Regions from separate parts of the Paenibacillus sp. LjRoot56 genome, predicted to be linked through region 3. Evidence: riboswitches for the same ligand, from Rfam matches in the RefSeq annotation. Region 3 holds a riboswitch; each other region holds the start of a gene.
The links. A riboswitch is a leader RNA that binds a small molecule or an ion and turns the genes downstream of it on or off. The one in region 3 is predicted to bind cyclic di-GMP.
Positions count from the first base shown of each region.

Region 1: another riboswitch for cyclic di-GMP. It lies ahead of ACSQ8O_RS13450 (methyl-accepting chemotaxis protein); the one in region 3 lies ahead of ACSQ8O_RS12170 (hypothetical protein).
Region 2: another riboswitch for cyclic di-GMP. It lies ahead of ACSQ8O_RS01125 (PilZ domain-containing protein); the one in region 3 lies ahead of ACSQ8O_RS12170 (hypothetical protein).

Region 1 covers NZ_CAXURV020000002.1:99,941-105,118, forward strand. Annotated here, with positions in the region: gene ACSQ8O_RS13450 (methyl-accepting chemotaxis protein) at 1-1,720, opposite strand, end outside; cyclic di-GMP riboswitch class I at 1,872-1,956, opposite strand; gene ACSQ8O_RS13455 (rhamnogalacturonan lyase) at 2,297-4,528, shown strand; gene ACSQ8O_RS13460 (glycoside hydrolase family 88/105 protein) at 4,567-5,178, shown strand, end outside.
Region 2 covers NZ_CAXURV020000001.1:252,049-257,226, forward strand. Annotated here, with positions in the region: gene ychF (redox-regulated ATPase YchF) at 1-180, opposite strand, end outside; gene ACSQ8O_RS01125 (PilZ domain-containing protein) at 259-999, opposite strand; cyclic di-GMP riboswitch class I at 1,103-1,189, opposite strand; gene tadA (tRNA adenosine(34) deaminase TadA) at 1,475-1,933, shown strand; gene ACSQ8O_RS01135 (DUF1697 domain-containing protein) at 1,930-2,499, opposite strand; gene ACSQ8O_RS01140 (DUF1648 domain-containing protein) at 2,514-3,011, opposite strand; tRNA gene ACSQ8O_RS01145 (tRNA-Arg) at 3,143-3,216, shown strand; gene ACSQ8O_RS01150 (hypothetical protein) at 3,346-3,678, opposite strand; gene ACSQ8O_RS01155 (MFS transporter) at 3,827-5,032, shown strand; gene ACSQ8O_RS01160 (RNA polymerase sigma factor) at 5,042-5,178, shown strand, end outside.
Region 3 covers NZ_CAXURV020000001.1:2,714,174-2,719,351, forward strand. Annotated here, with positions in the region: gene ACSQ8O_RS12145 (HesB/IscA family protein) at 1-91, shown strand, start outside; gene ACSQ8O_RS12150 (DUF1450 domain-containing protein) at 91-312, shown strand; gene ACSQ8O_RS12155 (glutathione peroxidase) at 371-865, opposite strand; gene ACSQ8O_RS12160 (TIGR01777 family oxidoreductase) at 936-1,826, opposite strand; gene ACSQ8O_RS12165 (MDR family MFS transporter) at 2,016-3,239, shown strand; cyclic di-GMP riboswitch class I at 3,355-3,448, shown strand; gene ACSQ8O_RS12170 (hypothetical protein) at 3,568-3,873, shown strand; gene ACSQ8O_RS12175 (exopolyphosphatase) at 4,020-4,934, shown strand; gene gloA2 (SMU1112c/YaeR family gloxylase I-like metalloprotein) at 5,005-5,178, shown strand, end outside.

The sequences.
Region 1 (5,178 bases), on a different contig from region 3:
TGCCTACCATATCGCTCAATTCCACAGCAACCGTTGAGAGCTTGCTGGCGAAAGTTGAAATGCTTTGTAAGGATGATTCCTGAGTTAGAACCGATTCCATAATTTTGTTAGTACTTTGCGCTGTTTTTCTGGATATTCCTCCCAATTCCCCCATCATAGCAGTCACTTGCTCTGTACTTGCAGACATTTCTTGTGTAGCGGATGAAATATCGATAACTTGATTCGATACGACCTGCGAGGCATCCAAAATATTAGTAAAGGATTCTCCTGTGCTTTTGGCAATTTCCAATCCTTTTTTGGTTTCATTGGTACCTTGTGTCACGAATGTAGCTGTGTTGTGAGTCTCTGATTGAATGTCGGCAACAAGCGTTTCAATTTGACTTGTCGAATTTTTCGATTGATCGGCAAGCTTACGTACCTCAGCAGCTACAACTGCGAACCCTCTGCCATGTTCGCCAGCTCGCGCAGCTTCAATACTTGCGTTTAATGCAAGTAGATTGGTTTGAGCAGTTAAGTCCTTAATAAGGTTGAGAATACTGCCAATCTCTTCTGATTTCGATTCAAGGAGCTTGATTGTGTCTGCGGTAGAAATTGAGTTCGTATTGATGCGTCCCATTTGATCCGATATCGTTTGAGCGGCCATATTGCCTTCTTCGGATAGATTTTTCATAGCGTGAGAAGCATTAGCAACTTCGGTTGCGTTTTGAGCGATGACTTGCAAAGAAGCTGCAATTTCTTCAACGGATCGTCCGCATTCTTCTGTAGAATTTTTTTGCTGGTCGACATGCGTATTCATGTCTCTGATTTCAGTTGTGATCAGTTCAATGCTTTGACGATTGTCTTCAGTGATGTTGAACAGTTCATTGGAAGCGTCGGATACACTTGAAGCTGTTTGTTTAATACTTGATAATATTTCGCGAATATTAGAAAGCATCATATTGAATTTTTGATTTAATTCGCCGAAACCGCCGTTTTCCTCTAATGTAAAATTGAACTTTCCGTTAGAGGCTTGTTCGATTCCTCGCATTAATTGGTTGATCGGCATAAGCGTTCTTCTTGCCACCCAATATTGCGCCCCATTGCAAATCACCAAGGCGATTAAGAGTAAAATGATCGAACTCAGAAGGAACGATTTTTGAGCATCGGGAATCACTTTAGCGTCTACGTCCACGCCAAAGTAAGCTACAACATTGCCATTATCGTCAACAATGGGATAAAGGACGCTGACCCATGTGCCGTAATCATCTTTATAGTATGAAGTGAAGGTCTCGGTTTTAGTTTTCAACATGGATTTCAAACCCTTGACGATCCCTTTCGGTTGCTCATACATATCTCCGATGTTCAAACCTGCCTCCTTAAAAGCTTTAACAACGTGACTCGGGAACGAAATCAACGATGTTTTATTTCCATCCGCTAACTCAACCCCAAAGATATAAGCTTGTGCTACATTGGCATTGAAGGCAGTGTAACTATCAAATTGTTTGGTTAATCGTTGCTGCTCGCTTGCTTCATAGCTCTTATCACTTAATGCACCCTGGACGTCTTTATAGGTTATACCTTGTGCCCACACGGATGTCATATTATGGGTCTGCGTTCTCAATGTATCTGTTAAAATTTGGTTCTGAAAATAAGCGCTGATGGAAATAAGCACGACCCCGATGACTAGCAAATTCAACATCGAGAATAAAAGATTTTTGCCGAAATAGTTCTTGGTCTTCAATTTAACTGCACTCCTTAGATGCTATTTGTATTGACGCGAAACGCTATATTCTGTGAATATCCCCCATTCTTCGACATTTTTTTCAGACTCCGTAGTGATAGAGACATAAAAAAGCCTATCCCAAAGGTTCGGGATAGGCTTACTATCACAAACTGGCGGTTTGGCAGCCATAGCTTCGTAGCTTTAGGCCCATAACTTTGCGCCCTTACCTTTCGATAAGTTTGCCTTTACAGTTATAGCTTATTTACAAAATATTACTCTTACAAATTATGACTATTATAAATTAACGATACATTTCTGTAAATACTATTTGTATATATGTATTGTAAACATGTGTCAAATATGCGACTTTCAGGTCATACTTAAGTATCGTAATATGCTATGTTACATAGGCATATTGTATCAGTCACTCCAAATGGAGATGCATCTGCTCAAAATAGTATAACTCTGGACAAAAATGTCCCATTGCCGGAAGTTGCGCGAGGAAGTACGCTACAGGTGTTGATTTTTTGAAGCTTTGACATCCACAAGGCATAGATGGGAAAAGGCTACCCGTGTGGGTCATTGTGAATATGTATGATAAGTACTGGAGGATCTGGAATGAGCGTACAAATGGAGAATTTGGACCGGGGGTTGGCGGCAGTATGCACTTCCGAGGGAATATTTATCAGCTGGCGGCTTTTGGGGCAGGAGGTGACAGGTGCTTCTGACCACGGCTTAACCGGCGCGGATTTCCGATTGTACCGCAACGGTTTACTTGTTGCGGAGATCGGTGACAGTACCAATTATCTGGATAAAGTCGGTACCCGAGAATCGGCTTATTCGGTAGCCGCAGTGATGGACGGGAAGGAGCAGGAACGGTGCGCCGATGTCCGCCCATGGGAAGCCCCCTATCTGGAAATTCCGCTGCAGAAGCCTGCGGACGGAGTTACGCCTGTGGGTCAATCCTATACCTACAGCGCCAATGACATGAGTGTAGGCGATGTGGACGGCGATGGGGAATACGAATATATCGTCAAATGGGATCCGTCCAACTCCAAGGATGTCTCCCATGTAGGCTATACGGGGAATGTGTTTCTGGACTGTTATAAGCAAAACGGCACCCTTTTGTACCGTATCGATCTGGGGGTCAATATTCGGGCAGGTGCCCATTACACGCAGTTCCTAGTCTATGACTTCGACGGGGATGGCAAGGCGGAGCTCATGTTCAAAACTGCCCCGGGTACCCGTGTGATCCGTTATCAGGATGGTACTCCCATTTCTGAAACCTTCATCACTTTACTGCCAGAGGATGTGGAAGCCGGCTGCAGTCATGATGATGATTATCGCATGAGCAGCGCCGATTATGCGGAGCATGTGGCAGATATGTTCCAGGGCTGGCACAAGCATGAGGAAGTAATGGAAGGACGCTGGCCGGCTACGCTTGAGGAATGCTTCGGTATTTCCCCGCAGTATGACTATCCGCTATCTCGGGAAGATGCAGTACATCTGGCAGATTATTTCCTAGATGTGTATGCACCCGGAAGAAGTGAACGCAACAAGCTACGCCAATTCGAGGGCTTTATTCTGAGAGGACCGGAGTACCTTAGCGTTTTCCACGGTGAAACGGGAGAGGAGCTTAAAACGCTCCGCTACAAACCGGGACGCCATGACGACGGGCTTATGTGGGGGGACTATTCCTGGAACCGTATTGAGCCAGGGAACCGGGTGGACCGATTCTTGGCAGGGGTTGCCTACTTGGACGGCTGCAAGCCTTATGCTTTATTTGCCCGCGGGTATTACACCCGGGCTACCATGGCAGCCTACAGCTGGGACGGTCAGGAGCTGAAGGAAATATGGTTCACCGACAGTGGATGGGTCACGATGAACAATCCTTTCAGGGATACGCTGCACCTTCAGGACGGCCGGAATCCTGGCTTCAGCGGGCTGGCCAAGCAGGGTGCCCATTCACTATCGACCGCCGACGTGGACGGAGACGGCTGTCAGGAAATCGTCTACGGGTCGGCTACCATTGATCAAGACGGAAGCATTCTATACAGCTCCGGGGGAATTCTGCCGGAGGGGAGCGCGGATCCAGGGGCGTATGCCAAGCTGGGTCACGGGGATGCTTTGCATGTGGCGGTTATCGATCCGGATAGGGACGGTCTCCAGATCTATATGGTCCATGAGGCTGGCATTCATGGCCCTTATGGATATACCTTGCGGGATGCGGCAACCGGAGAGGTGCTGTACGGTGCATTTGCCAAGGAAGATGTGGGCCGGGGCATGATCGGCAAAGTGGATCCGGAGATCCCCGGGCTGCAAACCTGGTGCAGCGAAAGTCATCTGGCTCATGAGCCGTCCCGGGGATTACGCTCGGCCAAGGGCGAAAGGCTAGATGAGAAGGCCCCCGGTACCAATATGAGCATCAAATGGGCGGCAGACATGACCAGCCAGTTCATTAGTGGCACCTTTGACGAACCGGTTACCATCGAAGACTGGAAGCGGGGCCGGCTGTTGACGGCCGAAGGCACACGCTCCAACAATGGCACCAAGGGCAATCCGTGCCTGGTGGCGGATCTGTTCGGAGACTGGCGGGAGGAACTGGTGGTGCGAACGACGGATAGCAAGGCCATCCGCATTTATATGAGCACTGAGGTGACAGATCGAAAACTGTACACCCTGATGCATGATCCCCAGTACCGAACAGGGGTAGCCTGGCAGAACGTGGTGTACAACCAGCCCTGCTACACCAGCTTTTATCTAGGTACGGATATGAATTGGTCCAAAGTGCCTGTTCCAGATCTTTTGTTAAGAACAGAATTTTGAAAAATCCAATACGCATCGAAATAAAGGAGATGGATGGAATGCGCAAGTTTGAATGCAACGAAGCTGAAGTGAAGGAGCTTATTGACCGGATTGTCCGCAGAACAATGAATATTGATTTTACCTGGAATTGGTCCTGCGGAGTGGCCTTTTATGGAATCTCCAAAGCTTGGGAAGCAACAGGAAATCAGGAATATATCGATTTTCTGGTGAATTGGGTGGACGAATATCTGGAACTGGGGCTTCCACCGATGATGGTGAATGCCTGCGCCATGGGACATACAATGATAACCCTGCATGAGGCTACTGGCGATAAAAAATATCTGGACCTGGCTTTAATGAAGGCAGAGTATCTCCGCAAAGAGGCTATCCGGTTCGGAGAAGGCGTATTCCAGCACACGGTTTCCTCAGAGAACGATTTTCCCGAGCAGGCATGGGCGGACACGCTGTTCATGGCGGCATACTTCCTGCTGAGGCTAGGCTTCAAATTAGATAACAAGGAATACATTGAAGATGCGCTGAACCAATTCTACTGGCACGAGGAATATCTTCAGGACCCCAAGAACAATCTCTTCTACCATGCATGGGATAACGTGAGGAAGGACCACCTGTCCGGTATTTACTGGGGTCGAGCCAATGCATGGGCGGCATAC
Region 2 (5,178 bases), 2.5 Mb from region 3:
AGGCACAACGATTTCCACCAGCTTCTGCAATCTCTCGTCTGGTACTTCTACTACCCCAACATTCGGATCGATCGTACAGAACGGATAATTCGCAGATTCTGCCCCCGCCTGTGTAATTGCATTAAACAATGTCGATTTTCCTACGTTCGGTAGACCGACGATACCTGCTTTCAAAGCCATTGTCGTTACAACTCCTTAATTTTCGAAAATCATCCTTCTTATTATATAGTACTTAGCGGGCAAAAAAAAGCCTGCAAGCTATTGATTGGCTGCAGACTTTTTTTCCATTGCTTTTTTGAACTCTTCATCCCGCTTCTGTTCGAAGTAGGTTTGGATCTGATTTCGAAGAATAAACCCCCGTAATGCATTGCTTTGCTCGGCAGGAACGCTCTCGAAGCTGGCTCCATAATAGTAGCCGTCTTCCTGCTTTTCTTTCCTTATAATTTCCAACCTGCACGGCATCTCAAAACCTAAATCTAGCTCAACTTGCAACATACATTTCTTATGAAGAATACCATCGATCATCGAATTATCATTAATGATAAAGCCAATTCCGTTCATGGAAATATTTTTTATCGAAATTTCAATTGGATTTTCCAAGTGATGCTGCTCTTTTTGGGTTATATTTTGAAATCCTACAATGTATCCTATGTTCTTCACATCGACCCGCGGGAACTCCCGTTTCTCCGAAAACTTCTTCCGATTCTCAGGTGGATTGATCACGATCAGTGAACCAGGCTCTCTAGCTACGACTGTCGAATGAAAAACGAATAGACCCGATTTCGTGTATAACGTCATTTTGGTCTTATCACCAAGCTGAAATACCTCATATTCCGGCAGCTCAATCTCCATGATGTCTCCTTGTGCATAGGTAAGAATACCTGTTGACACGAAATCATCTTTCGCCACTACAGCTCGGCAATTAATCAATACCTCCGCATCATATCCTTCTTTACTCCCATATCGCTTCAAAGCATCCTGCTTCATTGCCATGCTCATCTTCACCCTCCCTTAATGATGGATTTCATAACACTTTTCCGCACAAAATAGACTGCCCCCCACTTAGGGACAGCCTATCACCGCAATCAAAAAAGCATCGATTTTCGGTAACCAGGCTGCCATAGTTCATAAGAACCGTAGACCCTCAGCTTTGCGTCCTTGCCTTTCAGCAAGTTTGCCATTGTCGAACCCTGCTATTCATTTATATAGATATATCGTTACTGGTCTAAATGATCTATCTTTCGTCCAAACTGGTCTAAAAGACCCACTGTAATCACCATTATACGTAGCTTATGCACTTCTTTCAACTAAAATCCTTGCATGGGCAATGTTTTTATTGTATGAATGTGTAGTGGAATTGAATATCCACAGGTTTATAAGTTATCCACATTGTTATCCACAGCTTGTTAACAACGAATATTTGTTCGGATTTTTATGCACATGTGGATAAACTATTATTGCGAGGTGTCCCCCTGTGGATCAACATATCCCTTGGATGAGAGAAGCGATCGGTGAGGCGCTGAAAGCCGAAGCCATCCGCGAAGTTCCGATCGGCGCGGTCGTCGTCCATCAAGGTCAAATCATTGGCCGCGGCTACAATTTACGTGAAACAACCCTTGATCCGCTTGCGCATGCAGAGATGATTGCTATTAAACAAGCGAGCGAGCATTTGCAGGCTTGGCGTCTTCTGGACTGCCAGCTCTATGTGACATTGGAGCCATGTCCGATGTGCGCGGGTGCGATCGTGCAAGCACGAGTGCCTCAAGTTATTTATGGTACGGTAGATCCGAAGGCCGGCTGTGCGGGAACGTTAATGAACTTGCTGCAGGAAGACCGGTTTAATCACCGGGTCGATGTGGTTAGCGGTGTTTTGCAAGAGGAGTGTTCCACGATGTTAACGCAGTTTTTTCGAAAATTACGGGGCAAAGCCTAGGGGGCTTTACCGTTCGGATTATTTGCTGGCTGTAAGGCCTCGGCTAACACTACGAGTTTGCTCATCGTATTCCAATTACGTGTGGTCGTACGATCTCCAAGTTTCTGAATGTTGCTCGCCAGCTTCGAATCCAACACACTTTGCCGAAACAGAAAATATATGGTGCAGCCCCGTATCTGAAATTCATCTACTTCACTCTGTCCCTTGGATAAGATGTCGGTGAATGTCTGCGGGGCTTCTTCTGTAAGCACGGAGATTTGAATGCTCTCCCCTTCGGACAAAGCTTCTGCGTCATAGGGGCAATTCCTTACAAGTTCAGTAAGCTCCCCCGCGGTGCACAAAATAACAGTAGGCGCTACGCCTACCGCATCGCTGATTGCTTTTTCAATACGCGGACGTAGGGCTTCTCCTGACTCTTCTGATTGGAACAGCACATTGCCGCTTTGCAAATAAGTCTGTACTTGCGTTAACTCTAAATCCTCTAGCGTCTTTTTCAAATCGGCCATTTTGATCTTATTTTTGCCTCCTACATTAATCCCACGCAGAAAACCAACATAAATCGTCATTGAGCTTGCCTCCCTTACTTTAATTTTATGGAACGAATGATGAAGAAGATGATCGTGCCAAACAGCATCACTAGGATGAGTCCTAGCACCCACCAATTGAGGTCAGCGTTGCCCTCCTTAGCACTTTGGATAACAGACCATTCAATAAATCCAAACAGAATGACAATCACTGTTTTTAGACTGTTTATTAATAAACGCGCATTCTGGTATTGCCCTCTGGCATTCTGGGCTGTAATAGGAGTCGGATAATTATACACATGAGGGACCTTGCTTAGGAGCGTCAAGCCAACATAGATGATAACTCCTATGAGTGGTAAGGCAATTAGGCTCATTTTGTTCCCCCAACCATCGATCTCCCCTTTACCATTAAAATGCATTGGCATTCTCTCAGGCATATCTTGCCACATGTAGGCGACATATGCGATCATACTTATGATTACGAACAGGGAAATAACATCGAGTATGATTTCAGCTTTAGTTCTGGCGAGATGAATCACCGGACGTTGCTCCATACGACACCTGCTTTCTATTGGATTTCTTTTTCCACTATGTACTTTCCTTATTCCAAATCAAACCTCCTGCTTGCACATGGGTTAAAATGGTTGCACCCCGAAAACATCTCGTGTTAGAATGACGATACTATGCGCCCGTAGCTCAGCAGGATAGAGCAACAGTTTCCTAAACTGTAGGTCGTACGTTCGAATCGTATCGGGCGCGTATACGAAATTAATTCGCATTAAAAAAGACGATAGCTAATCGGATAATCCCCGACTGCATCGTCTTTTGTTTTATGTTGATATAGGTATAAATTTGGTGCGGTTGGTGCAGCCGTATTGCCCTTGTCTACTAATACCAAGGATAGTAAGGATAAAATGGGCGGTAGTACGGGAACGGTCTAAAGAACGGAAATCCAAAAAGAAAAAACGGAAAATGCTGCCGACGAAACCGGCGGTATCCATATCCAAACGGTTGTCTGTAGGGATCCGATTCCCTTCCCTCGCCACCAACCTCTTCTGGAACTAACATCGTGACGCCTTCATTATCCATACCATCAATAATTCCCTCAATTTGTGACCCATCTTTCATATGTGCAATAACATGGTAATTCATATATTTGTTACAATGTGCCTTTACGTCGCCACTTACTTGACTAGCTTGAATAGGATTCATTGCGGACACGCCTATCCCTCCTTCTTTAACTATCCATAGGATATTCGCCCACTAAAAAACGGTTACAGTTTTTTGCCTAATCATATTCCTTTTGACGCCCAGTTAACAAAAGAACGATAATAGAGTTATCACTGATTAGAAAGGGGTCCTCACTCCGATGACGACTCGCCCTATTTCATCTTATCGCATCCCGCTCTTCTGTGCGGTCACAATGCTGTTCTGGATGTCGATGTACACAAGTGTTCCGATCATGGCGCCTTACGTAGAATTCCTCGGGGGAAGCCATCAACTGGCAGGCTGGATTGTCGGTATGTACGGCATCTCGCAGATGCTCCTCCGCATACCCGTAGGCATTATGTCAGATCGCTTTCATAAAAGAAGGCTGTTCATCACCTTCGGTCTCCTCTTCACTGCCATTACGGGACTCGGTCTGTGGTTCACGCACGATTTTACATGGATCTTGATCCTCCGAGCACTTGCAGGGGCAGCTGCAGCGACTTGGGTTGATTTTACGGTACTATTCACAAGCTATTACAAGCATGAAGAGTCTACGAAGGCGATCGGTACGATCTCCTTTTTCAACTCACTCGGTCAGGTGCTGGGCATACTTAGTGCAGGCTGGGCAGCAGACAAGCTGGGTTGGGAATCCGTGTTCATTCTCGGCGCAATACTTGGTCTGTTAGGCATGATTGGTTCCTTCTTCCTCATCGAAAAAGTAGAGAAAGACGCGCCCAAAATCACCATGCGCGGAATCGGAAACGTGGCGACGGATCGCACACTTCTCTTTGTTTCTCTGCTCGCTATCTTATCGCAGGTGTTGATATTTGCTACGGTGTTCGGCTTCACGCCAGTTTATGCGATGCAGCTTGGCGCAGATAAATTCTCGCTCTCCTTGCTTTCTTTATTCGCGAACGTTCCTGTTGCACTAGCCTCTTTATTCGGCGGAAGGCGTTGGGCGATGAAATATGGCGAGAAACGCATGGTTGTAGCCGGCTTCCTTCTTATGGGGATCTTCACCTTTACGGTGCCGTTCACCCATCATCTCTGGCTGCTCATGATTACACAGGCATTTGCCGGGTTTGGTCGCGGACTTTCGTTTACCCTGCTCATGGGGATGAGCATTAAACATATGCCTGCGGATAAGCGGGCGACAGCAATGGGCTTTTTCCAAGCGATTTATGGACTCGGTATGTTCGTAGGACCTGTCCTTATGGGCATCATTGGCGACTATTTCTCGCTGAATGAGGGCTTTATTGTACTCGGCGTCCTCGGTGCTGGCAGTGCACTACTCGCATATCTGTTCGTTCAGAGCTCCGCTAAGAAAAAGCCTTTGGGGACAAACAAACCTACAATAGCGCAATAATAGTTAAGAGTGAATCTCACGATTCTCTCTTTTTTTCATACATGTGCAGGGGTAAGATGGGCTAGTCTCGTCTATTCATGCGGAGAGGAGGAGAAGCATATTGAGGAGCACGTACTAATTGATCGTATTCTAAAAGGCGACGAAAC
Region 3 (5,178 bases):
TCTAGACGGTATCCGTATCGACTACTTCTACACACCAGAGGAAGGCTTCATGATTACTAACCCAAGTAAGGGGAATCACGGAGACCACTAATGCGGAATGATATTCGCATTTGTGATAAATGCAAACACATGAAGGTGAAATCGGCGCTTGCCAAAATAAGTGCCATTGCACCGGATACGGAAGTCAAAGTTGCGTGCAAATCGTACTGCGGTCCATGTTCGAGATTCGCATTCATCTTTATTAATGGCCGTTACATTACGGGCGCAACCGAAGACGAAGCCATCGAAAAAGCAAAAAAATACGTGAAATGATTAAAAAAGCATCCGTCCAATGGGACAGGATGCTTTTTTTTGCTTATATAAGCTGGCATTAGGCGTGAACTGCTGATTTCTCTAACAGCTTACGAATTTCACTATCGATCTTATGCGGCTTTGTAGTCGGAGAGAAGCGTTTAATCACATTACCATTTCCATCGACAAGGAATTTGGTGAAATTCCACTTGATGCCAGATCCGAATAGGCCAGATGCCTTGCTTTTCAAATAACGATACAAAGGATGAGCATCAGCGCCATTCACATCGATCTTGGCAAATAGCGGGAAATTAACACCGAAATTAAGCTGGCACGCCTGTTCAACTTGTTTATTATCGCCAGGCTCCTGATCCCGGAATTGATTGCAGGGGAATCCTAGGACACTAAAGCCTTGATTTTTATAGGTGTCGTGTAACTCTTGAAGTCCTTGGAATTGTGGAGCTAATCCACATTTCGTCGCGGTATTTACAATAAGCAGGACTTGGTTCTTGTAATCGCTAAGAGATTTGTCCTCACCGCGAATCGTCTTCACTTGAAATTGATGTACACTCATAGTGACACTACCTTCCGCAACTAATATTTCTCACAATTTAATTGTACACAATTTTAATTCGGAAGGGAAGTTATTTTTTTGCCAAATCTTCTAATGCACCTGCCAGCCAAGGAAAGCGCCACCTAAAACCATGCTCTTGCAATACACGAGGAATGACCTTCTGACCTTCTAGAAGCAGTACAGAAAGCTCGCCAAAAATCAACTTCATCATAAATGCCGGAACAGGGAAAAGATTGGGTCTTCGCATGGCAGTCGCAATCGCGCGTCCCAATTGCTTATTCGTAACCGGATTTGGAGCCGTGGCGTTAACCGGACCAACAATCGAGTCATTTTGAACGCAAAAATCAATTAGTCTCACCATATCATCGATGTGAATCCACGAATGCCACTGCCTGCCGCTGCCAACTGTTCCGCCTACTCCAAGCTTATAAGGAAGTGCCATCTTGGGGAACGCACCTTCTTTATTATCCAACACAAGTCCAACCCGCACCTTCACGATACGTGTTCCTTGGATAAGATCAGCCGCAGCTTCCCATTGCTTGACAACGCTGGCTAGGAAGTCCGTTTGTCGATAAGGACTCGTCTCGTCAAAAGTATCCGTTTCCGAAATGCCGTAATAGGACATGCCTGATGCATTCACAACGACCTTAGGCTTTGGGTCCATTGTCGCGACTAGCTTGGCTACATGCTCAGCCGCTTGCAATCGGGATTGTACAATTCGCGTCTTAGCAGCTTGCGTCCAACGTTGACTGATGGATTCACCCGCCAAATTGACAATGGCATCAAGACCTGCAAGGAGTTCCGTATTTCGCTCCAACTCGCCCCATGTTATCGTTCTAACACCTGGTACCTGCTTCGAAGATGAGCGTGATATATTAATAAGTTCGTGACCTTGTCCCAACCAGTAAGCGATTAATCGTTTTCCAATAAACCCGCTGCCACCTGTGATCGCTATTTTCATATGCAAGCACCTCCATATCGTTATTATAATTTTTCTACCCAATAAATACCATCTGTGAGATGGCGATAGAGAAAGGTAAACTTCCCTGTCTAAAATGACGACACAATTCGCTATTTTCGTGTATAATTGGAATTCGGTAATTAATTAACCATAGGGTAATTCGTGTGTCAGCGAGAGGAGTCATCGTCTATGAATCGTATGCGTCAATTTCTTCAAGCCTATCATCCAATCGTACATACGCTTATCTTAGGTACGGTCATGGCCCGGGCTGCTTCTTCCATGAGTTTACCGTTCCTAGCTATCTACTTGGCGAAGCATTCTGATATGAGTCCAGGGCTCATTGGTATTGTAATAGGAATGGGTGCATTAGCTGGAACGTTCGGCGGTTTTATCGGTGGTACTTTGTCAGACCGATTTGGTCGACGCGTGATCATGCTAGCGGCACTCTTTGGGTGGGGATTCGTATTCCTCGGCTTCGGTGTTGTTAAATTACCGGTCTTATTTATGCTGCTCAATATGCTGAATGGACTTTGCCGTTCCTTTTACGAACCCGTATCGCAAGCCTTAATGGCAGATCTAACAGAGCCCTCCAAAAGGCGACAAGTATTTTCTCTTCGGTACATGGCGATCAACGTGGGGGTAGCTGTCGGTCCTTTACTAGGTGCTTTCTTTGCCACCATGAACGGAGCCTTACCCTTTCTGCTCACAGGCATCATTTATTTAATCTATGGCATAACACTTTACGCCCTTCTCATTAAGTTCGGGATTAAGAAAATTGAAGGTGAGAAGAAATCAATCGTTACTTTCCGCTCTGCGGTAGGTGTTATTCGTAAGGACATCACTTTCCGTTTATACATTATCGGGGGGATTATCGGAGCCATTGGTTATTCACAGGTTATGGTGACATTGTCGCAGTACTTACAAAGGGATTTTGCTAATGGGGTCAAAATGTTTGCCATTCTCATGAGCGCCAATGCCATTGTCGTCATTGCGATGCAGGTGCCTTTGGGGAGATGGGCTGAAAAGTATTCACCTCTAACGGCTATCGTTGTTGGCAACTTTATGTTTGCATTAGGCGATATCGGATTTGCATATTCACACACTTTGACATGGCTGATTGTTTCGATGGGGATTTTCACGTTTGGTGAAATTCTGAATTATCCTGCCGCGAACATGTTGATAGATAAGCTAGCTCCTGAACATATGCGTGGAACCTACTATGGTGCTCAAACATTAACGAACATCGGTCACTTTATGGGGCCATGGATTGGTGGCTTTTTATTAGTTTCCTATGGCGGCAGCACGCTCTTTCTCGTGATAGCGATTTTGTCGATGATGGGCTCGATTTTCTATTGGAGAGGCACAAAACGTCGAAACGCTGCGAAAATATCGTCGAAAATGCAAATATTTTGATGGATTTCGTAAAAATAGTTCCTACGAACTATTCGATTTCAAATCGTCATCCCTTATCCTTGAGAGTATAGTAAGAATTATTTGTAGGATTCATCTAAAAAGATTGTGTACATCATCTCGACAAAGGCAAAGCTGGCGAAAGCCAGTGACGCAAAGCTACAGGGGCCTTACTTCTCCTGCAAAGGACAAGCAGCCAGCCAGCCGCCGAACGATTGGGAATTCACTTCAGAACCCCTCTAGTCGGTTCACTACGGTGGGGTTTTTTCTCTGTCATAGCGAAGCAAATGAAATCAAATGGAATGACACGTACAAAGGAGGCCCTAGCGGCATGAAATCGGAAGTAAAATTGCAGGATGAACAGGAAGCAACATCGTTATGCGGTAACCATGTTGCACGATTGGTGCCATCCACGGATGGACCTAAGCTTATGATTAACCGAGAAGAATATGCATTAAATGAAGCGTGTTGGGATGTTGAAATGTTTCACGGGAGAAACAATAGCATTCTGATTTTTTACTGGAAGGGCGAAGTAAAGCTTTCTGTGAAAATGCCTCCGATGGCTCAAATCGAAGGATTTGTCACAAGACTTTTGCAATGTCTATCATCCAAATTGAGAGTGGTTCAACCTATCTAGGTGAATCGCTCTTTTTTTTGTCACTGGAAGATCAAGCATCGGGTAATCTTGGTGATTTTCTCATTGTCACCTATCGACACTAGCTGATATAATATGACCATCACATTTCGTAGTTCTAAAGAACTATATTAAAGGAGATGCATGGCATGAGATTGATCACACGTTCCGATTTCGATGGTTTAGTATGCGCGATGCTCTTCAAACAATTAAATATGGTGGATGAAATGAAATTTGTCCATCCCAAAGATATGCAGGACGGCTTAATTGAGGTTACTGAGAATGATATTTTGGCTAATGTACCCTATGTCGCAGGCTGTGGTTTATGGTTCGATCATCACTCCAGCGAACTCACACGGATGGGGGAATCCGTAACGTTCAAAGGTGAAACGAGGCTTGCTCCAAGTGCTGCACGGGTTGTCTATGATTACTACGGTGGAAAAGAGACCTTCGGCGATATCGACGATATTATGCTTGGTGTAGATAAAGCGGACTCCGCACAATTTAGCAAAGAGGATATTTTGAATCCGAGCGGTTGGGATTTGCTTTCGTTTATCATGGACGCTCGAACGGGGTTAGGTCGTTATCGGGATTATCGCATCAGCAACTACCAGTTGATGGAGGATCTAGTTGAGCATTGTGCAACGAAATCCGTTGGCGAGATCATGGAGTTGCCCGATGTGAAAGAGCGTGTAGCTCGTTATTTTGAACTAGATGCGCTATACCGGGACATGTTGCAAACTTACACACGGGTTGAGAGAAATGTCGTCATTACGGATCTTCGCGATGTGGAGACGATCTATCCAGGGAATCGTTTCATGGTCTATGCCCTCTATCCGGAGCAAAACACCTCGATTTGGATTGTTGATGGACGAAATAAGCAGAACTGCGTATTCGCTTGTGGGCACAGCATTGTCAATCGCACTGCACAAACAAACATTGGAGATTTGATGCTTCAACAAGGCGGCGGTGGGCATCACGCTGCAGGGACTTGCCAAGTGGATTATGCGCAAGCCGATGAGGTTCTGCACAAAATCGTTGAAACGATGCAAGCAGCAGGTTAAAATAAAAGGACAAGCCGCAGCGGGGGAGCAGCCCAGCGTGCGGTTTTTCTTTGTTAGGAGGCCATATTCAATGGAATTAAAACAGATGCATCACGTTGCGATTATTTGTTCGAATTATGAGCAATCGAAGCATTTCTATGTTGATTTACTCGGACTCACTGTCATTCACGAAACCTATCGCGCTGAAAGAGACTCGTACAAATTGGATTTGCGCATCGGGGATACCGCACAAGAAATTGAATTG